Regions from separate parts of the Alteromonas sp. G4i13 genome, predicted to be linked through region 2. Evidence: predicted binding sites of a transcription regulator. Region 2 holds the regulator's gene; the other holds the start of a gene.
The links. The regulator FliA, encoded in region 2, starts transcription of late flagellar genes. The targets are predictions, from matches to a motif close to CTAAAGNTNNNNNNNNNNNNGCCGATA.
Positions count from the first base shown of each region.

Region 1: the regulator FliA is predicted to act here: its motif matches at 4,166-4,192, upstream of pomA (flagellar motor protein PomA).

Region 1 covers NZ_JBHNYX010000023.1:64,673-76,106, reverse strand. The annotation lists gene ACFI6J_RS12815 (NAD(P)/FAD-dependent oxidoreductase) at 1-339, shown strand, start outside; gene ACFI6J_RS12810 (DUF1365 domain-containing protein) at 336-1,079, shown strand; gene ACFI6J_RS12805 (class I SAM-dependent methyltransferase) at 1,082-2,338, shown strand; gene ACFI6J_RS12800 (flagellar motor protein MotB) at 2,425-3,354, opposite strand; gene pomA (flagellar motor protein PomA) at 3,354-4,115, opposite strand; gene xseB (exodeoxyribonuclease VII small subunit) at 4,526-4,768, shown strand; gene ACFI6J_RS12785 (farnesyl diphosphate synthase) at 4,798-5,688, shown strand; gene dxs (1-deoxy-D-xylulose-5-phosphate synthase) at 5,721-7,601, shown strand; gene ACFI6J_RS12775 (phosphatidylglycerophosphatase A family protein) at 7,737-8,237, opposite strand; gene thiL (thiamine-phosphate kinase) at 8,279-9,244, opposite strand; gene nusB (transcription antitermination factor NusB) at 9,293-9,715, opposite strand; gene ribH (6,7-dimethyl-8-ribityllumazine synthase) at 9,728-10,201, opposite strand; gene ribBA (bifunctional 3,4-dihydroxy-2-butanone-4-phosphate synthase/GTP cyclohydrolase II) at 10,376-11,434, opposite strand, start outside.
Region 2 covers NZ_JBHNYX010000001.1:181,440-192,873, reverse strand. The annotation lists gene ACFI6J_RS00900 (chemotaxis protein CheA) at 1-1,097, opposite strand, end outside; gene ACFI6J_RS00895 (protein phosphatase CheZ) at 1,110-1,865, opposite strand; gene cheY (chemotaxis response regulator CheY) at 1,900-2,283, opposite strand; gene ACFI6J_RS00885 (RNA polymerase sigma factor FliA) at 2,320-3,051, opposite strand; gene ACFI6J_RS00880 (MinD/ParA family protein) at 3,048-3,914, opposite strand; gene flhF (flagellar biosynthesis protein FlhF) at 3,920-5,329, opposite strand; gene flhA (flagellar biosynthesis protein FlhA) at 5,359-7,458, opposite strand; gene ACFI6J_RS00865 (L,D-transpeptidase family protein) at 7,701-9,308, shown strand; gene ACFI6J_RS00860 (D-Ala-D-Ala carboxypeptidase family metallohydrolase) at 9,301-10,275, shown strand; gene flhB (flagellar biosynthesis protein FlhB) at 10,362-11,434, opposite strand, start outside.

The DNA of each region.
Region 1 (11,434 bases), on a different contig from region 2:
GCGAGTTGGAATTACAGCTTAAAAGAAGACGCAAGTGAGGAAGCCCGCCCCGCTTCTGTCACTTATAACATGAATATTCTTCAACGCCTTGAAGCACAAAGCACCTACTGTGTAACGCTAAATAATACGGCGGAAATAGACCAAAAGAGTATTCTTCGAAGCTATCAGTACGCACATCCGCAATACAGTGCCAGCATGGTCAACGCGCAGGCAAGAAGAAATGAAATTTGTGGCGTAGACAACTTACATTTTTGTGGAGCCTACTGGTATAACGGTTTTCATGAAGACGGCGTAACTAGCGCACTTGATGTTTGTTCTCGCTTTGGTGAAGCCCTGTGATAGAAAGTGCCATCTACAAGGGTAAGGTTTATCACCAACGGTTTAAGCCTACCCAGCATAAATTTGACTATGACATTTATTTATTTTGGCTAAAGCTTGAGAGCAACGAACTCGAAACCTTGTCCAGTACGTTAAAACGCTTCTCTGCATACAATAAGGCTAGAGTGCGTTTCAAGCGTGAAGACTATTTAGGTGATCCTTCTTTACCTCTAGGTCAGGCAGTAATAGACAGAATGACAGAGTTAAACGGAGGGAAGACGCTTCAAGGCGATGTCTTTATGCTGGGACAACTGCGTATGTGGGGGCTTTATTTCAGCCCGGTGAATTTCTATTACCTACGCAATACCGAAGGTAAGTATACACATATGCTTGCCGAAGTAAGTAATACGCCGTGGAATGAGCGTCATCACTACCTTGTAAATCTAGATACTCAAGACGATACGCCAAAAGCTTTTCATGTTTCCCCGTTTAATCCAATGGATATGACCTACAAATGGTCGATATCGCAGCCGTCGGCTAGACTGTCACTTGCGATGGATTGTGTAAGAGGCGACAAAGAGTTCAGTGCAGGGATTAATTTGACTAAATTTACTTTAGATAATGCGAATCTATCTGCGGCACTTAAACGTATACCCAGTATGACAATAAAAACTGTGGCTGGAATTTATTGGCACGCGCTTAAACTATTGCTTAAACGAACGCCACTGTATACACACCCAGAAAAAAGTCAGGAACAATAACAATGTCTTTTGGTGAATCTTTACTACTGACCACCTCAGAGGTCTCCTTTGTAGATAAAGCGTGTAGAACTCTATTCCTACAATGCTTAAAACAACTGCCTTTTGGCAGTTTAACCATTCAAGAAAACGGCGATGTCGTTGCGCGTTTCGGCACAGACGAAAGCGATTTGCGAGCAACGGTAAATATCAAGGATGTACAAGCCTATCGACGCTTATTGCTTGGCGGAAGTGTGGGCGCCGGAGAAGCATTCATGGATGGGTTATGGGACAGTGACGACGTAACAGCCGTGGTAAGAGTGTTTGCTAGGAATTTATCTACCCTTGACGAATGGGAGAATAAATTTAAATGGGTGACTATGCCCATCAACAAGATTCAACACTTTGCACGTCGAAATACAAAGGACCAAGCCAAGAAAAATATCGAGGCGCATTACGATCTGGGTAATAAGCTTTATACCCACTTCCTTGACCCAACAATGATGTATTCGTCAGCCATATACCCAGATCCGAATGCAACTCTCAATGATGCACAAAATTACAAGCTCAAAGCCATTTGCGACAAGTTACAGCTTAGCGAAACCGATCATCTTCTAGAGATTGGCACGGGCTGGGGCGGGCTAGCCGTCTATGCTGCTAAGCATTATGGTTGCCGCGTAACGACCACTACCATTTCAGAAGAGCAGCATGCATGGGCAAAAGAATGGATTGCCCGGGAAGGACTTGAAAGCAAAATCACTTTGCTGAAAAAGGACTATCGCCTACTTGAAGGCAAGTACGATAAGCTCGTGTCTATCGAGATGATTGAAGCTGTAGGCAAACAATTTTTAGGAAATTTCTTTGAGAAATGCTCGTCACTTTTAAAAGACGACGGCCTAATGCTGCTTCAGTCAATAACCATTGATGACAGACGTTACGACAGCTATTCAAATAGTGTCGACTTTATTCAAAAATATATCTTTCCGGGTGGATTTTTACCTTCTCAGCACCAGCTTAACGCTCACCTGAAAAAGTATACTAATATGATGATTCGTGACTTACACGACATCGGGATTGACTATGCGAAAACATTGAACCATTGGTATGAAGCATTTATTTCTGCAAAAGATGAGCTTTTAAACGACGGTTATGACGAGCGTTTTATGCGAATGTGGACCTACTACCTGAAATATTGTGAAGGTGGTTTTTTAGAAAGAACAATCAGTACCGTTCAGCTTGTGATTTCAAAGCCTCATTACAGACTTGATTTGGCTCGTGTTTAACAACGCTAATTATCGATAGTAGTGACAAAAAAGCGGCGCCCTTTTGGCGCCGCTTTCTTGTTTGAAGCTGACTCTTGGTCGAAGCACTACTCATCTACAACTGATATAGGCTTCGACAGCATTGGCTTACCCTGATTGATATTAATTTCAACGCGGCGATTTTGCGCTCGGTCTGAAGGTGTAGTGGCATTTTCTACAATTGGATCGGTATCTGCCTTACCCACTACCGACATACGACTTTCGTCAAACCCTGGCGCGGTACGCATGGCTTCAGCGACCGCGACAGCGCGCTGCGCTGACAAGTCCCAATTAGAACGATAGAGTTCATTAGCAATATGCTGGCCGTCACTGTGCCCTGAAATTTCGATTTCTCCAGGCACATCCGCCAACAGCGTACCTATTTTTCTCAACACCGGTTGGAATTGGGGCTGCAAAAAGGCCGAGCCCGCCGAGAAGGAACCGTTTTCACGGATTCGAATGGTTAACTGCTGACCCAACGATTCCATTTCCACCGAACCATCTAGAATTTGTTTTTCTAATTGCTGCGCTACTTTTTTCATCAGTTCAGCCATTTGCGACTGATCGGTGCTTTGTTCAGCCGATGAAGACGATTCTGTAGCAGTTTGTTGAGATTGTCCGCCACGCTGCTCGCCGCGCTGCTTCTGCCTTCCGCCGGCAGAATCCTCATTACCAGCCTGAAATTCCAGCATTTGCTGGGTCATTTCGTTGGTTTGCTGCTGAATGGACTCAATAGGCGTAGGGTCAGGCTTGCCAGGTCGAAACTCCATTGCAATCACACTGGTACCCTTTGGAATATCTTTTACTTCAATTTTATTTTGCACACCAAAGGCAAACTTCATAGAGCCTGCAATTTGTTTAAACTTCAGTACGTCCATTTCCGAAAACGAAAGTAGCAGTACAAAGAAGCACATAAGCAATGACATTAAGTCTGCGAAGGTTCCCATCCAGGCTGGAAGTCCCTCGGGGGGACATTTTGGGCATTCTTCTTCGGCCATTACTCTTCCTCTGCGCTTCCGCGTTTACTCGCCGCAAGGTAGTTCTTTAATACCCCTTCGATAACACGTGGGTTCTGGCCGTCGGCAATACCCACAATACCGTCAAGAACAAGACTCTGGTTTAACTTCTCCTCTCCAGCTCTTACCGCCAGTTTAAAGGCAATTGGCAAACACACGACGTTGGCAAAAAAGGCACCGTACAGCGTGGTTAATAGCGCTACCGCCATAGCAGGGCCGATAGCTTTAGGGTCATCCATGTTTGAAAGCATGGCAACCAGACCGATCAAAGTACCAATCATACCCATCGCAGGTGCTACGTCGCCCATTCCTTTAAATATAGAAGCGCCGAACTCATGCCTTTCCGTTGTCATAGAAATATCTTTAGCTAACGTTTCTCTCACCACTTCAATGTCGTGACCGTCAACCAGCATGTCCACACCCTTTTGCATGAACTCATTTGAAATTTCCGCTTCTTCTAATGCCAGAAACCCGCCTTTACGTGCAGCATCTGCCATTTCAACAATCTTCTCGATTAGCTCTTCAGGCGTTTCAATTTTGAACATGAACGCTTTGCCAGCAACTTTACCCGCACTGAAGAATTGACCCAACGTAAACTGAGATAGGACAACAAATAGTGTTCCCCCGAATACAATAAGTATTGATTGCACGTCGATGAACATGCCCAAGCTGCCGCCCAGAATCATAGCCATCACTATGAAACCAATGGCGCCCAACATACCTATGACGGTTGCTAAATCCACTCACTCTTCCCCATTTATGCGCAGTCAGTGCTGTTAGTGTACAAATACCCTATCGGCAAAAGATAGAAATACTAAAACGACATTATTGAAAAATATCACATTTATTTGTTTATTATGAAGTAGGTTCTATGCAAAAGCGCAGCTTTGTCTTTTTTCTAAACTAAAATACCTAGCGCTTTTTCAGCGCCTTACTTTTTCCTTCACAGTAAATAACACGGTTACTTCTGAAAGGTTAGTGAACCCTGCATCGAATATAGCACAATTTGCTTGTATGTTGCCTTTTGAACTGGATGAAAAAAAAGCTATGTTACTGTGATATAGGCGATATACGGACAAACCATTTGACCCTTGTGCAACCCTCGGTTAATGTGCGCGGTATACGTATTTTGGCCACTATATTGAGTGTTTTTATGACGACAGAAAAAGCATCAGCGTCTTTTGAAGAAACTTTATCAGAACTAGAAGCTATCGTTAACGAAATGGAAAGCGGTGATCTGCCTCTTAATAAAGCACTAGAAAAATTTGAGCGCGGTATAGCACTTTCCCGCCAAGGCCAACAATCTCTTGAAAACGCCGAGCAAAAAGTAAAGATACTGCTCAGTGAACAAGGCGAAGAAACGCTCCATCCTCTTCCTGAAAGTGAACAGCCATAAATCGTTCATTTTTAACTAACAGGCAATCTATGAATTTTTCTGCTTTGCATCAGCAAGTTAAACAGCAAACTGATGCATCTCTTCTTACATTAATTGACGAATTACCCGATTACGCGCCGCGCTTGAAAGACGCAATGCGTCACGCCTTACTTGCTGGCGGTAAACGGATGCGGCCACTACTTGTTCAAGTAGTAGGTAACACCTTAGACGTGCCCAAAAAAGACCAAATGGCTATTAGTATGGCCATTGAATGTGTGCACGCCTACTCGTTAGTCCACGACGATTTACCAGCCATGGACGACGACGACTTGCGCCGCGGTATGCCAACCTGCCATATCGCCTTTGATGAGGCTACCGCTATTTTAGCTGGCGATGCGCTGCAGGCACTTGCATTTACAGTGTTAGCTGATGCGCCATTAAGCACGTATGCTGAAACAAAGCGTAGCCAGTTACTGTCTGTACTTGCGAAAAGTGCGGGTTACATAGGTATGTGCGGTGGGCAAGCTATCGATTTAGCCAGCACCGGCAAAACCATCTCGCTAGAAGAACTAAAACAGCTGCATAGATTGAAAACCGGTGCATTGTTAAAAGCCTGCGTAGAAATGGTCGCCATTGTTAGTGAAGGCTTACTGCCTCAAACTAAAATTGACTTAATGGCTTATGCCGCGGATATTGGGCTAGCTTTCCAAGTTCAAGACGATATTTTAGATGTGGAAGGCAGTAGCGAAAAATTAGGTAAGCCCGCGGGGTCAGACGAAGCGTTAGGGAAAAATACCTTTCCAGCCAAACTTGGTATTACAGGCGCTAAACAAGAATTAGAAATGCTTCACGATAATGCACTTCAAGCATTGGCGCGTTTACCCTACAATACTGACAGTTTAATTGCGTTTAGCGAGCTTTTGGTAAAACGCGACCATTAGCCACGCGCCATGTTGAAAAAGATAATAAGTACATGAGTTTAGATCTCCAACATTACCCAACGCTTGCGCTTGCGCAAACACCCGATAAATTGAGGCAGTTGCCCCAAGACAAATTACGCGAGCTCGCCGATGAGTTGCGTGAGTACTTACTTAACAGCGTAAGCCAAACTAGTGGGCACTTTGCATCTGGTTTAGGCACAGTGGAACTGACCGTCGCTTTGCACTATGTGTACGACACCCCTTTCGATCGATTGCTGTGGGATGTAGGTCACCAAGCTTATCCGCACAAAATCCTTACAGGCCGTGCAGAGCGCATGAGCACCATTCGCCAAAAGAATGGTCTGCACCCTTTCCCATGGCCGCCTGAGAGCGACTACGACACCTTTGCAGTTGGTCATTCGTCTACATCGATTAGTGCAGGGCTGGGCATGGCTGTGGCTGCCGAAAAAGAAGGCAAAAACAGAAAGGTTGTAGCGGTAATTGGCGACGGTGCAATGACCGCTGGTATGGCGTTTGAAGCCCTTAATCACGCTGGTGATATCAAGAAAGACATGGTAGTTGTACTTAACGACAACGAAATGTCTATTTCTGAAAACGTAGGGGCGTTGAACAGTCACTTAGCTCGCTTGCTTACAGGCAACTTTTTCAACTCTATACGCGATGGCGGCAAAAAGCTGCTAAGCAATGTACCTCCTATTAAGGAGTTTGCCAGCCGTGCAGAAGAACACATTAAAGGCATGGTTGTCCCGGGCACGATATTTGAAGAGCTTGGCTTTAACTACATTGGCCCTATCGATGGCCACGACGTAAATGGTGTTGTCGATACGCTACGCAATATGCGCAAGTTTGACGGCCCGCAGCTACTTCACGTAGTCACCAAGAAAGGTAAAGGTTACGCGGTTGCTGAAGAAGACCCTATCAAGTTCCACGCGGTACCAAAATTCAATCCGGCTGACAACGCTTTGCCAAAATCTAAGCCTTCAGCCCCTACCTACTCTGCAATCTTTGGGAAATGGCTGTGTGATATGGCGGCACAAGACCCTAAGCTAATGGCGGTAACGCCAGCCATGCGCGAAGGTTCAGGCATGGTTGAGTTTTCTCAGCGTTTTCCAGAGCAGTATTTCGATGTTGCGATTGCTGAACAGCACGCGGTGACCTTTGGCGCAGGCCTTGCCAAAGACGGTATGAATGCGGTTGTTGCTATTTATTCGTCGTTCCTGCAGCGCGCCTACGACCAGCTCATTCACGATGTGGCGATTCAAGACTTACCCGTATTGTTTGCCATTGATAGAGCCGGTATTGTTGGCGCAGATGGCCCTACTCACCAGGGGGCGTTTGATATCGCTTTCCTTCGCTGTATTCCGAATATGGTGGTTATGGCTCCTTCAGATGAAAATGAATGTCGTCAAATGCTCTACACGGGTCACAAGCTACAAAAACCAGCTGCTGTTCGTTACCCTCGCGGTGCTGGCATGGGTGTCACGCCTGACGAAGCTATGACAGAGCTTGAGATTGGTAAATCTCGTACGTGTCGAGAATCATCAAAAGGCAAGTCTGAAAGTATCGCCATTTTAAACTTTGGCTGCCTACTGCCCTACGCGCTTGAAGCTGCAGAGGCGATTGACGCTACCGTTATCGACATGCGTTTCATTAAGCCGTTAGACGGCGACGCAGTATTAAAAGCTGCCAGTGAGCACAGTGCACTTATTACGTTGGAAGACGGCTGTATTATGGGGGGAGCTGGCAGTGCGGTGCTTGAACACCTACAGCAAAATGGCGTATTAAAAGCGGTGAAGATGTTAGGGCTGCCTGATAGCTTTATATTGCAAGGCACTCAGCAGGAAATGTACAAAGAGCACGGCTTAGATGCTGAAGGTATTATTGCGGCGGCTAGCAGTTTAAGCGCTAACTAATTAAGCTTTAAAATCATTACTAAGACATTAAAAAGCCCGCTATTTTGCGGGCTTTTTCGTAAATAGTTTGCTCACCGTCAACTGGCTTTCCTTTGAGGTAAGTCTAACAAAATGGCGGCGAATATTCGTAATGAATTAAAACAAAGCCAATGCGGCAGGCCAAAACGCTATTAGTAAATGTAGACAACCGCATGCCATGGCGCCAGCGATAAGATCATCAAGCATAATGCCTGTACCGCCGTGTAAGCGCTTATCTATGATACCTATTGGCCAAGGCTTCAAGATATCGAAAAGCCTGAATAGAACAAAGCCTACAAGTAAAGAGGACGCTGAAATAGGTACAAACAGAAAGGTCACAAACATGCCCGCTATTTCATCCCACACTATAGAGCCATGATCGTGAACCTGCATATCGTCAGCAGTCTTGCCACACAGGTAAATGCCTACAACTGAGAATATCAGCGTAAGCGCGATAAAGGAAATTAGGGAAATCTGGCTACAGGCAATAAGTAGGGGCAACGCAGCAAGTGAGCCAAAGGTTCCCGGCATGAAAGGAATAAGTCCACTGCCAAAACCTAGTGCAAGAAAATGCACGGGATTTTTCATACTCACTCTAGCGCGAAACTCAGCCTGCATGCTTTTTCCTTTTTATTGCTTTTGTCGGACAAATAGGCCGCCTAAAAGGCGTGCTCGTAACCTGACACGTTAACAGGTGTGTACTTTTCGTTGTCTTTGAGCAATGAAAGTGTGCCGTTATGACCGGTTAATTGGCCAATACATGTGGCTTTCACGTTTGTGCTTGCCAACGAGGTTTCAAGACTTCCGCGCTGCTCTTCACTTACAGTGAAGATAAGCTCATAGTCATCGCCTGCAGACAGCGCGTATTCGATAGCTTGCTCTGGTGTAACCGCGCTTGTTAATGCTCGTGACAACGGTAAACGCTCTACATGAACATTTGCACCGCAATTAGACGCTTTTAGGATATGACCTAAATCTGAAATTAAACCATCAGAGATATCAATGCACGACGTTGCAATACGTCGGATAGCTGTGCCCACCGCTACGCGAGGAGTTGGGAAGTAATGACGATTTACCAAGACATCTTTCGCTTCACCGCTTACACTCAGCTTATTTTGCAGGATGTCTAAACCTGCACCTGCGTCACCAAGCGTTCCTGTGACATAAAGCCAATCTCCCGGCTTAGCGCCGCTACGCGTTAGCTCAGAACCCGGCGGTATAAAGCCTTGAGCTGTAATCGTGAACGCCATTGGACCTTTAACCGTATCGCCACCGATTAGCTGTACAGAATAGTACTGAGTTAGCTCATAAAGGCCCGAAACAAAGTCATCTAGCCAAGCTTCGTCCACTTCCGGTAATGACAGAGATAAGCTAATCCACGCTGGCTCTGCGCCCATTGCGGCAAGGTCGCTTAAGTTTACCGCCACTGTTTTATACGCAACAGACTTCGCCGGTGCGTCTTTCAAAAAGTGCACACCTGCAACCAGGGTATCTGTGGTAACGGCAAGCTGTTGGTTTTCAGGAACCGTTGTTACAGCACAGTCATCACCAATACCAATAACAACGTCTTTGCGTTTGTGGCCGCTGTTTGAAAAGTAGCGGCCGATAAGATCAAATTCTTTCACGGTAATTTTTAAACCCTTTTAGCGGCAGTCCATGCCGCCACGGTAAGGTTAGTCGCGCTCGTCTTTGCGCAATGTGCGCACTGCTTTGTCCAGTGCACCATTAATGAACTTGTGACTTTCTTCAGCACCAAATGCTTTAGCAAGCTCAATCGCCTCATTAATAATTACGCGGTAAGGGACGTCAATGCGCTCGGTCAGTTCCAGCGTCGCAATGCGCAAGATTGCTTTTTCAATAGCGTCTAACTCTTCAGGCAAACGGCCAAGGTAAGGCTTGATGGTCGTATCAAGTTTACTTGCGTTGTGTGCAACACCGCGAAGCAGAGCTTGGAAATACGCCATATCTACCTTTTGCATGTCGTTACTGGTGGCTAGCGCCAGTTCAACCTGCTGAATATCGTTGTGACTCATTTGCCATGAATACACGCCTTGCAGAGCGAGTTCACGGGCTTTACGACGAGCTGAAACTTTCACTTAATGTTTACCTTAAAGCTTTTCAACAGCATCGATAACGTTAACCATTTCCAGCGCACCAAGTGCAGCTTCTGCACCTTTGTTGCCCGCTTTGGTTCCTGAACGCTCGATAGCCTGTTCAATTGAATCTGTTGTAATTACGCCAAATGATACGGGTACACCGTATTCAAGAGAAACTTGCGCAAGACCTTTGTTGCATTCGCCTGCTACAAAATCAAAGTGTGGCGTACCACCACGAATAACCGCACCTAGTGCGATGATGGCGTCAAATGACTTTTTCTCAGCTAATTTCTTCGCTACTACAGGTAACTCGTAAGCACCAGGTACACGTACTAACGTGATATCGTCATCACTCACTTCACCGTGACGCTCTAGTGTATCTAGTGCACCTTCAAGTAAGCTTTCAACTACAAAGCTATTAAAGCGTGATACAACGATAGCAAATTTCTTACCGGTTGCTCTGATATTACCTTCAATTACCTGCATGGATTCATTCCTCGAGAAAAAACGGCGCGAAGTATACCACAACTGCGCCCAAACTAAATCGATTGTTTCTTTAACTTCAACTATTCGTAAACGGGTACGTTAGCTTGACTCAATGTGGGAAGGGAGTGCTGGTCGCAAACCCTATCCACTTTAGCTCCGCCCTACAGCTAAGTACTAGTCGTGCACGTACTCCACTACTTCAAGGCCGTAACCTGAAAGTGCGTGATATTTAATTGGCTTACTAAGAAGACGCATTTTGTGTACGCCCATTGATGCTAGAATTTGACTGCCTACACCAATAGTGCGTGACGATCCCTGCCAGTCAGCGCCAGTGGGACGTTCGCCTCGGTCTTCTGCGGCAAAGCGGCGTACCTGACTTTCAATATGCTCTTCTTTACCTAATAGCACCAATACGCCACCGTCTTCTGAAATTTTGCGCATGCCATCTGCAAGCGTCATTGAGCGATGAATACCGCGGGTAGACCCAAGAAGATCACTAAACGTATTGTGAAGATGTACACGTACAAGTGTCGGCTCATCTTCTTTAATTTCGCCTTTTTTAAGTGCGAAATGAAGTTGGTTGTCGATGCTGTCTTTAAACGTGTGAAGCTCGAAGTCACCATACTCGGTTGGCATATTGCATTGAGCGACCTTTTGAATGGTGGTTTCGTTGAGATTGCGATATTCAATTAAATCAGCAATGGTGCCGATTTTAAGATTATGTTTTTCAGCAAACTTTTCTAGTTCTGGACGACGGGCCATCGTGCCGTCTTCATTGAGGATTTCTACAATAACCCCAGCAGGCTCTAACCCTGCCAAACGCGGTAAATCTACACCAGCTTCAGTGTGACCTGCGCGGTTTAACACGCCACCGTCTTTAGCAATTAGCGGAAAAATATGACCCGGCTGTACAATGTCTGTCGCTTTCGCGTCTTTCGCTACAGCAGCTTTAATGGTTGTTGCGCGATCTGCCGCCGAAATGCCTGTAGTCACGCCGGTTGCCGCTTCAATAGACACAGTGAAGTTGGTAGAAAACTGTGCTTCGTTTTTATCCACCATAAGCGGAAGATTCAGGGTGCGACAGCGCTCTTGCGTCATTGGTAAACACACTAAACCGCGAGCGTGGGTTACCATAAAGTTAATGGCTTCAGGCGTCACATGCTCTGCCGCCATTATCAAATCGCCTTCATTTTCCCTGTCTTCGTCATCCATCAAGATAACCATTTTACCTTG
Region 2 (11,434 bases):
AGGCGCTTGGTATCTACACGTACTGTAGTCTCAGCAGGAGGCGCAGCTGGTGCCGCCTTCTTCTCATCTTTTTTAGGCGCTGCTTTTGGTGCAGCAGGTGCGCTTGCTTTAGCTGGCGCTGCGGCGCTAGGAGCAGGCGTCGATTTTGGCGCAGCTGGCGCTGCTTGTTTCGCTTTTTGAACCGCTTCTGTTGCTGCCTTATCTACAGGAGGCTCTGGCGCCTTTGAAACGGCTCCCTGCTTGGTAGGCCCTTGCCCTGAGCCATGTAGTTGGTCAAGCAGTGCTTCAAATTCGTCATCGGTGATTTCTTCATCACCAGCTGAACTCGGCGTAACTGGTGCTGGAGCTGGTGTATTTGCCGTTGGCGCAGCTTCTTCACCACCAAACTTGCCTTTGCCGTGTAAATCATCAAGCAACGCTTCAAATTCTTCGTCGGTGATATCGTCGTTATCACTAGCGGCAGCAGGTGCAGCAGCCTTTGCAGGTTCGCTTTTAGCCGCTGAGGACTGTCCTGGTGCCCCAGAGCCATGAAGCTCATCAAGCAGCGCTTCAAACTCATCTTCAGTGATTTCGTCAATACCGCCGCTATCACCAGAACTTGGTGCCTGTGCAGTAGGCTCTTCAACAACTAATTCTGGCTCTTCAATCGCGGGCTCAGGTTCTGACGCCGGCGCGCTTTGTTCACCAAAAATATTCTCATCTGGAGATTCCGGGCGACTTAGTTTGTGTAACAAGTCGACTAGGTGTGCATCTGCTGGCTCTAATGGATCCCGAGCTTTCACTCGTTCAAACATTTCAACCACCACATCTGTGGCTTGCAGAATAATATCCATCAGTTCAGGGGTTAGTGTTCGTTGACCGTTACGCATTACGTCAAAGACGTTTTCCGCTCCGTGACAAATTTCTACTAACTCAGTAAGAGACAGGAACCCTGCTCCCCCTTTAACTGTGTGATAACCACGGAAAATTGCATTCAGCAAATCCGCATCTTCAGGATTGTTCTCAAGATCAACGAGCTGTTCTTGTAATTGTTCAAGTATCTCTCCAGCCTCAACTAGAAAGTCCTGTAATATATCCTCGTCAACATCAAACGACATGCGCCCGCTCCCCTAAAAACCTAAGCTAGACAGAAGATCATCTACATCATCTTGGCCTGACACGACGTCGTCGCGCTTATCGGCATCAATGATAGGGCCTTCTGCCTCTACACCATCAACCTTATCGGCCTTAACGCTGGATGGTTTAGTTTGTTCTGCACCGTCGCGTTCACCAAACATGGTAAGCATGTTAACTAAGCTGTCTTCCACTTCTTTAACCAAGTCGATAACGCGGCGAATAACCTGACCAGTTAAGTCTTGATAACCTTGAGCCATCAATACTTCTGTAAGTAACTGTGTAAGTTTAGCTGACTGTGCCGAACCTTCTTCCAACAATTCGTCTAAGTCTGCGCATAAAGCCTTGAATTCACCCAACTCTATTTGGCGATTCATCAGCTTCTTCCACTCAGGCATAACCTTTTCGATGCGCGCCGACAGCATTTCAGCTATAGGCATGCTCGCTTCAACGGCATCCATAGTAGTATTAGCAGCTTTTTCAGTTTCTTCAATTACGTAGGTTAGGCGGGATTGTGCATCGGGAATATCATCGGTCGCGAGATTTTTAATGCGGTCGTCTATTTGGAAATTATTCAGCGCGTCATGGAGCTGACGCGTCAGTTTCCCTACTTCGGCAAATAACTCAACGTTTTCTTTCATTGAGGCCGCTTCTAATAGGGCATTGGCTGAAGCGTTGTCACCCTCTTCAAGGTAGGTGACAAGCTGTTTTGCTTCTTCCAACGAAATTGGAACGTTTACATTCGTTGACATCCAGTAAACCTCATTTCTCTGGTGAGCGTCTGGATCAACCTAAACGTTCGAATATTTTATCTAATTTTTCTTTAAGTGTTGCTGCAGTGAACGGCTTAACAACGTAGCCATTAACACCTGCTTGCGCAGCGGCAACAATTTGCTCTTTCTTCGCTTCAGCAGTAACCATGAGTACTGGTAGGTGCTTGAGCTTGTCATCGGCTCTAATCGCGCGAAGCAAGTCAATACCCTGCATTCCAGGCATGTTCCAATCGGTAACTACGAAATCGAAATCACCTTGCTGCAACATAGGCAATGCAGTACTTCCGTCATCCGCTTCCTGGATGTTGGAAAAACCCAAATCTTTAAGTAGGTTTTTGATGATACGTCTCATGGTAGAAAAATCATCGACCACGAGAATTTTCATGCTTTTGTCCAAAATAGCCTCCAGTGAGGGGTTAATTGTTATTAATTTCTATTCTTCGTCAGCTTGCCACGACTTCATTCGTGATTTGAGTTTTAACATGGCCTGACTGTGAATTTGACTGACTCTCGATTCACTTACATCAAGAACCTCACCAATTTCTCTTAGGTTCAGCTCTTCATCATAATACAGCGAAAGTACAATCGCTTCTCTTTCAGGTAATGTCGTAATTGCATGGGCAAGCGCTTTTTGGAAAGCGCCTTGCATCAAATCTTCCAGTGGTGCGTCGCTACCTCGATTTTGCTCTGTCGAAATAACATCTTCTGACACACCTAAATCTTCAATACCTACCAGCTTTCCGGCATTTACTTCATTAAGCATTTGGTGATAGTCCTGCAAGCTTACATTAAGCTTATCAGCAATATCAGAATCTCTAGCATCGCGGCCTGTTTCGCTTTCTACTTGCGAAATTGCTTCAGTGATCGCTCGACCATTTCGGTGGACTGAACGCGGTGTCCAATCCCCTTTGCGAATTTCATCTAGCATAGCACCGCGAATGCGAATACCGGCAAACGTTTCAAAGCTGGCTCCTTTTGAACCATCAAAGTTTCGCGCGGCTTCTAATAATCCAATCATGCCTGATTGAATTAAATCGTCTACAAGAACACTAGCCGGCAATCGCGCTATCAAGTGATGCGCTATACGCTTAACCAATGGCGCATGTCTTTCGACTAACTGCGCTTTATCGGTTTGTTGTTGATAAGCGGCTGCCTTGCTGTTCAACGCTGACTTCCTACGGCTTTTTCTGCAACTAATTGTTCAATGAAAAACTCTAAATGGCCACCTGGCTGCGCTGGAATAGGCCATGTTAAGGCTTTACTCGCCAACTGTGTTATTGCAACGGCTGCCGGTGAACCTGGGTAAGCATCGACAATGGCTGTTTGTTTACGCACTGCTTTACGAATGTTCTCGTCAAACGGTACTGTCGCCACTAATTCTAGTGCAACATCTAAAAAACGCCCTGTCACTTTGCTCAATTTACTAAATAGCTCTTGGCCTTCTCGCACGTCGCGCACCATATTAGCCACAACTTTGAAGCGGAAAACACCGTGCTCTCTATTCAGAATTTTTATCAATGCATACGCATCTGTCAATGAAGTAGGCTCGTCACACACAACGACCATGATGTCTTGTGAGGCTTTTGAAAAGCTCAACACCATGTCTGAAATACCTGCCGCTGTATCAACGATAAGCACGTCAATTTGCGAGCGCAGCTCACTAAAGGCACGAATTAGGCCAGCGTGTTGCGTTGGCGACAATTCTGCCATCGACTGCGTGCCTGATGTGGCAGGGGCAATCTTTATTCCGTGCGGACCGGTCACTAATACTTCATCAAGTGTACATTCGCCGGAAAGCACGTGGGATAAGTTTTTCTCAACACGCAAACCTAACATAACGTCTACGTTAGCAAGACCGAGGTCCGCATCGAGAACCATTACACGTTTACCTTGCTTCGCCATGGCGATAGCGGTGTTCAATGTAATGTTTGTTTTACCTACGCCACCTTTGCCACCGGTGACGGCGATTACTTTGATTAACCGTGATTGCTTCATTTTTCTTAAGCTACTCGCTTGGTCGTCAATCATACTGCTTATGCTGTTTTAATTGCGTTGTTACCACTAGTATGATTCAAACCGTACTTTTTATAAAGCTTTGCAGCAGCGGAAACCAAAGATTTCGCTTCTGCAATCTTAATGTCTTCAGGTACTTTTTGACCATCGGTGACATAACTAACCGGTAATTGGTATTCAACCGCTGCACTAAGCACCTCTCCTAAAGAGTAGCACTCATCTAACTTTGTGAAAATACAGCCACTTAGTTCAATATCATCATACGCTTGAATGATTCTCTGCAAAGCAGGATATTGCGTATTTGCTTGCGCTACCAAATATTTTTTAACATTTGGCATTTGTCCGTTATCAAACTGCTTAATTTGTTTAATTAATCGACTATCTCTTTGACTAAATCCAGCCGTATCAATCAATACTAGTCGCTTATGACGAAGTTGGAATAATAAATCCGCAAGTTCTTCACTAGTCTGCGCTTTTCTCACCGTGCAGCCAATAATCTTTCCGTATGTCGCTAGCTGCTCATAGGCGGCAATTCTATACGTATCGATGGTAATCATCGCAACCGACTCTGCACCGTATTTTTGCGCATAGCGGGCAGCAAGTTTCGCAACGGTAGTTGTTTTACCGGTACCTGTTGGTCCTACTAATGCAACAGCACCTTGTGCGCTAAGTATATCGTTTCCTGTCACATTTATGCGATTAGCCAATAGGTTAAGAAGATATACCCATGCATCTCGTTCGTTGTAATGTGACGGCGTATAGCTAATAAGCTGTTTCGCTAACGCGTTGCTTAACCCCATATCGGTTAAACGGGTGATTAGATATTGATGAACAGGTTTTTGACGTTTGTTTTTAGCTTCCATCAAGTCGGCCACTTGATATTGCAATACATCGCGAAGAGACGCTAGCTCTTCCTTGATTTGCGCAAGCTCCGCTGACTGCGTCACAGCGGTATCATCCATACTCGACGCTTGATGCTCTGGGAAAGCGTTCTGACGAACTGGTTCATGAGAAGACTGCTGGGCTTCTACGTCGTCAATAAAGGCTTCTGAGAAGTCTAAGTGCGAAGCAATTTCATTGGCGTGCTTAGCATTTGCTGTCATTGGTTGGTTAGGTTGCGCGGGACTCGCTACGCCATTATTTCCACCGTGCTGCTTTTCTAGCAGTGCTTTAAGGCTATCAGGACCGTCGTCACCAATGATTTCGCTCAAGCTAGGCACTGCCTTTTGGCCAGGTGTTTTTGCAGCTGCTTGTGGAGACGCTTTCGGCGTAAACAACTTCGCTTCAGGTTCTTTGTCGTAGGCTGCGACAAGCTCAATACCGTCAGCGACTTTGCGATTTGACATGATCACAGCGTCACTGCCCAATTCAGCTTTAACTTGGCTTAACGCCTCACGCATATCTTTGCCGAAGAAACGTCTAATTTTCATTGCAACCTCTCCAATCACCCAGTGTCAGATTATTGACCGACCGAACTGACTATTTTTATTTGTTTGTCGTCAGGCACTTCTTGGTAAGACAGAACATGAAGCCCAACAACCGAATATTTTAAGAAGCGAGACAGAACGGGTCGTAGCATGCCTGAGGTAAGGAGTACTGCAGGCTCTCCTTCTAACTCTTGCTGCTGACTGGCTTGCTGCAATGATTTTTGCAGCTTGTCTGCCAGACCTGGTTCTATGCCAGCGCCATCTTCGCCACCTGCTTGAAGTGACTGGTGCAACATCTGTTCCAACTCTGGCGCCAAGGTTATGACAGGTATCTCTTTTGCACCTTGAGTAATTTCTTGGACAATTAAACGTTTAAGGGCAATACGCACTGCAGACACTAAAACATCGGGGTCTTGGCTGCGCGTGCCGTACTCACTGAGTGTTTGAACGATTGTACGCATATCGCGAATAGGCACGCCTTCAAACAATAAGGTTTGCAGTACTTTCACGACGGTGCTTAGCGGAAGAATGTCTGGTACTAATCCTTCAACCAGTTTCGGATGCTGCTTGGCAAGCATATCAAGAAGTTGTTGCGCTTCCTCGTGCCCTAATAATTGATATGCATTGTTAGAGAGTAATTGGCTTAAATGGGTCGCTACAACGGTCGCAGCGTCTACTACTGTGTACCCAAGGGTTTGTGCATGCTCCCGTTTATTGGGCTTAATCCATACTGCGTCCAAGCCGAACGCGGGGTCTTTAGTGGCACGCCCTTCTAATTTACCGAACACTTGCCCTGGATTAATAGCAAGTTCTTCATCGTGACTGATGATGGAATCGCCTATCGTTACGCCTAGCATAGCGATGGTGTAAGTGTTGGGCTCTAAATCCAAGTTATCGCGAATGTGGACAGGCGGAATAAGGAAACCCAGTTCTTGCGATAGTTTCTTACGTACGCCTTTAATGCGCGTCAACAACTCGCCACCTTGGGATTTATCGACAAGAGGAATTAAGCGATAGCCCACTTCCAATCCGATGGTATCTACCTGCTGAACATCATCCCAGCCAAGCTCTTTCACTTCAGGCGCAACCGATTCATCTTTTACCACATTGTCTGGCACTTTGGGCTCTGCGGCCTTTCTCTTTTCTTGGACCGACTGCCAGTAAGCAAAGCCTGCAATCAAGAATGAGAACCCTAAGAATGCGATATGAGGCATCCCAGGAATGATACCCATCACAAATAGAACCCCCGAGGCTATATAGAGGGCTTGATTATTACCAAGCTGACCGCGGATTTCTTTGCCCATTTCCTGGGTCTCGTTTTCACGAGTAACGATAATGGCTGTAGCGACCGAAAGTAACAATGAAGGAATTTGCGCCACCAAACCATCACCGATGGTCAATATGGTGTAGATTTCTATAGCGTTACCGAATGAAAGCCCGTGCTGAATCATGCCAATAAAAAGACCACCGACAATATTAATCAGCATGATGAAAAGGCCTGCGACCGCATCACCCTTTACAAATTTTGACGCACCGTCCATCGACCCGTAAAAATCCGCTTCTGCGGTAATCTCTTCACGGCGTTTACGTGCTTGGTCTTGATCTATATACCCTGCATTTAAATCAGCATCTATGGCCATTTGCTTACCGGGCATAGCATCTAACGTAAAGCGAGCGCTTACTTCTGAAATACGTCCTGCGCCTGCGGTTACAACTTTGAAGTTGATAATAAGAAGAATGGCGAAAACAACAATACCTACGGCGTAGTTACCACCAATCACGACCTCACCGAAGGCTTCGATAACTTTACCTGCTGCATCGCCGCCTTCATGTCCGTAAAGTAAAACAACGCGAGTAGAAGCCACGTTAAGCGCTAGTCTCAAAACGGTAGCGATAAGTAACACCAAGGGGAAAATGCCGAAATCTACTGGACGCTGGGTAAGTACAGCCACCAAGATAATGACTAGCGACAACGCAATATTAAAGCTAAACAGCACGTCCAGTAAGAATGGCGGCATAGGCAATATAACCATGCCCATAATTGCCAAAAGGACGATGGGTGCGCCTAAACCACTGGTAAAATTTTGCAGCTGATTTTTATCGAATCGCTGAAGATAACCGGATAACTGCATGGCTTGGTGTCTCTCTATCAGAAAATTGACGCTTTATGTGAATCTTCTAGTGAGTTTTCAACTAACGTGCCAGCTTTGTGTTTTACGCAAAAGTTATCCAAATCTGAGCTGTAATCATGCGTGATTACTGTCTACAGTGACTTGTATAGAGCGATTAAGATTTTGTATCCGAGGGACATACGAACAGTTTATAATTACGTCACTATTCCTAGGGCCTACTCTTCGTTTTAAAAGGATTATTCATGGTAGTACTACAAAATCGTGTTGCAACGTTTTGTTGGGTCAGCCTTGTCATCATGCTGACTTTTAGTCATGTAGCTCATGCATCTAAACAACCTAACTTACGACAGCGTGTGGAGAATTTGCTAGTTGATTCAGTGGAGATATACGGTTCACAAAATAGTAACCCATCTCGTGTGCACAATAGAGTTTTGGTAAGCGAGGTCTACACTCAACAGGGCTATCAGCTTATATGGTTTGGTACTAGTGATGCTGAAAACCGTCTTCAGGAACTCCTCCATGAAATTGCTGATTCAGAGTTACATGGCTTCTCGCCCGAGTATTACCACGCATCAATGCTCGAAAGTCGCGACGCCAATACGGCACTCTTAGATGTACTAGCAACCGATGCCTTTATCAGTCAAACTCTGCATCGATTAAATGGGCTTGTTAGCCCCGCCAATGCAGATTCGCAGTGGTTCCTTAAGCAAAGAGAAGCGGATCCTGTGGCATCGCTAAATCACGCATTAACTAACGGTGTTTCTGCAACATTGCGGGCCATGTGGCCATCACACCATGAATACCAGTTACTGTTAGAAAAAAAGCGTAGTTTACTCACGGCAGTTTCTACAGTTACCACACAAATTCCAGTTGGCCCAACACTTAAGCTGAACTCAACGAGCGAAAGAGTTGTGTTGCTGAAGTCTCGTCTTTTAGGGCCAGGCACCTATTCAGAGTTATTCGATAAAGATTTACTGGACGCGGTTAAGCAGTTTCAAATGTCTGCGGGCTTAGAGCCAGATGGTATCGTGGGAAGTTCCACTTTAGAAGCATTAAATGCCACCACGTTTTCTTGGTTAGAAAGAATTGATGCAAACTTAGAGCGTTGGCGCTGGCTCCCTCATCAAACTTGGTCAACATATTTACGCGTTAACATTGCTTCGTTTCAGTTGAGAGGATTTACTGAAGGTGAGGAAACATTGGGAATGCCTGTGATTGTCGGTACACCAGTGAGGCAAACGCCCGTTTTCGCTGAATCAATGAAGTATATGGTGTTTAACCCCTACTGGACCGTGCCTTTCAGTATAGCCACTAAAGACAAGCTGGCGAAATTAAAAACCAATCCTTCTTTATTGGTTGAGCAAGGTTACGAAGCCCAGCCCGCCGGTGTCAGCGGCTTCAGCCCTGTCGATGAGTTTGATTGGACAAATGTTAGCCGTGGTACATTTCACTATACACTCAGACAAAAGCCCGGTCCGCACAATGCCCTTGGTAAAGTGAAATTCATGCTTCCAAATAAGCATGCCATTTATCTTCACGACACGCCCGATCACAGCCTTTTTTCGAAATTAGAAAGGAACTTCAGCTCTGGCTGCATCAGAGTCTCTAACCCTTTGAAGCTGTCTCAATGGGTACTCACTCATTCAGGCCAGACAGAGGCAATACCGCAAGCTGAGCAATTACTTCAAAGTGAAGAGACCAGTACACTATATTTGAAGAAACCTATACCTGTTCTTATTGTGTACTTCACAGCGTTTGCAGATGAAGCAGGAACCATTGTATTTCGCCGCGATGCATACAATCGGGACAGCCATATTATTGAGAAATTGAAGGAGTTTAAACGTGCGTAAGTGTTTGTTAGTGCTGATTGCTCTTTTAACTGTAGTGCGCGCCAGTGATGCGTTCTCCTTTGACAATGACATGCTCAACTCTAAGCTTGCTATTAATGGAAATACGGTCCCCTACCCTATTTTCTCTATTTTCGTAATGCCGAATAAAACGTTCACTGTTGAGTTTGACAACAAAAGCCATACTGGGAACTTTCAATTTCACCATGCGAACGGTGAGGCACTAAAGACGAGTTCGAACCTTCCAATAGTTAGCGGGGTTGTGGGGAAAGCGCCAATAATGGCACCTAAGAAATCAGGGCACTATGTACTTAAAACCACCAACGCGCAGTCAGGAGAAACTGCGACGCTCAACGTCTTTGTGATGACATCTTTGGAAAAGGTAGACAAAACAGGTAAGTTAAACGGCTACACAATTGGTAAATATCCTGATAAGCCTTTAAAAAACAATCCCATTTATTTACCCCCATCAGGACTTATTGAAGTATCGCCAGAACAAACGGACGTAAGGTTGTCGCCCAATTTCACCCTAGGTCAATTTCTATCCAAGCAGCAACAAGGATTTCCCAAATATGTACATTTGCGAGCAGGCCTTTTGTTGAAACTGGAAAAAATACTGCACACCTTAAATGACGAAGGGCATGCTGTTGAAGGCTTAACCATAATGAGTGGATATCGCACTCCGTTCTACAACAAAGCTATTGGCAATGTTCAGTACAGCCGTCACGTTTGGGGTGGCGCAGCGGATTTCTATATCGATCAGTCACCGAAAGATGGGGTGATGGATGACCTCAATAAAGACGGTGTGGTAAACCGCGAAGATGCGGTATGGCTAGCCAACTTTATCTCAAATATGTCTAAACAAGGCGCTTTCGGCCCAAGAATCGGTGGGCTTGGTATTTACGGTGCTAATGCGGCGCACGGGCCTTTCGTTCATGTTGATGTGAGAGGAACCTTAGCTCGCTGGTAACGCTGCATTTTACGTAAACGTTAGGCAGTACCGAATGAAACTGCCCACTTTATTTACGCTAAAACTTTTCGATGTTTACTGCGCAATTAACGTCGATATTCTGGTGGTATTGGCAAATCTCGTTTAAGCGGCTTAGGTCGCTTGCCCTTCCCTGCTCTATGCGCTTTCAACTGATAAACGTGCGCTAGCACCTGCGCTACCGCCATAAATAAGGCGTTAGGAATTTCATCGTCCACTTCTGTGGAGTAGAAAATGGCGCGGGCAAGCATGGGAGAAGGGATCAGCGGCACATCGTTGGCGGTAGCAATTTTTCTGATGTGCATCGCCAGCTCATCAGCACCTTTAGCGACCACAACCGGCGCCCTCACTCCCTTCTCATCATACTTGATAGCAACCGAGAAATGGGTCGGGTTAGTCACCACTACGTCTGCTTGTGGCACTTCCTGCATCATGCGCTTGGTTGCAGCCTGATATTGCAGACGGCGAATTCGGCCTTTAACCATAGGGTCGCCTTCCGCATTTTTCCGTTCGTCTTTAACCTCTTGCTTGGTCATCTTCATTTCTTTGTTGTGCTTATACATTTGATAAGGCACATCAATGAGCGCGATAGGGATCATGCCGCACACCAGAATAAGAAACGCCCACTTAAGCATGTCGAGTGCGTGAAAGAAGTTTCCCGGATAAAGCTCCATATCAAGGTGGAGCGCTTCATCTTCAAAGAACAGTAACGCTCCGATGGCCATGCCAATTATGACCACCACTTTCGCTATAGACTTGAGTAACTCAACCAAGCCGTTCATGCCGAACATACGCTTGAAGCCTTGAATAGGGCTCATTTTTGAACCCTTAGGTTTTGCACCTTCCCAGGTAAAGTTAAAACCGCCAAGGGCGATAGAGCCATAAATGCCCGCTATCATTGCCACAACCATGTATAGCAGCACGGCAGGACCTACTGCCGAAAAGGCTTCACCCCATGCGCCAAACATGTGGGTGATATCATAGGTTTCGTCACGAGAGAGAATGAACATTCTCTGAGTAAGTTTAAAAACAGATTCAGCAATCCACCCGCCCACAAACAAGAACATAAAAGCACTGACGATAAGTACTAGGGTCGTAGAGAGTTCACGGGATCGGGCTAGCTGCCCTTTTTTTCGGGCAT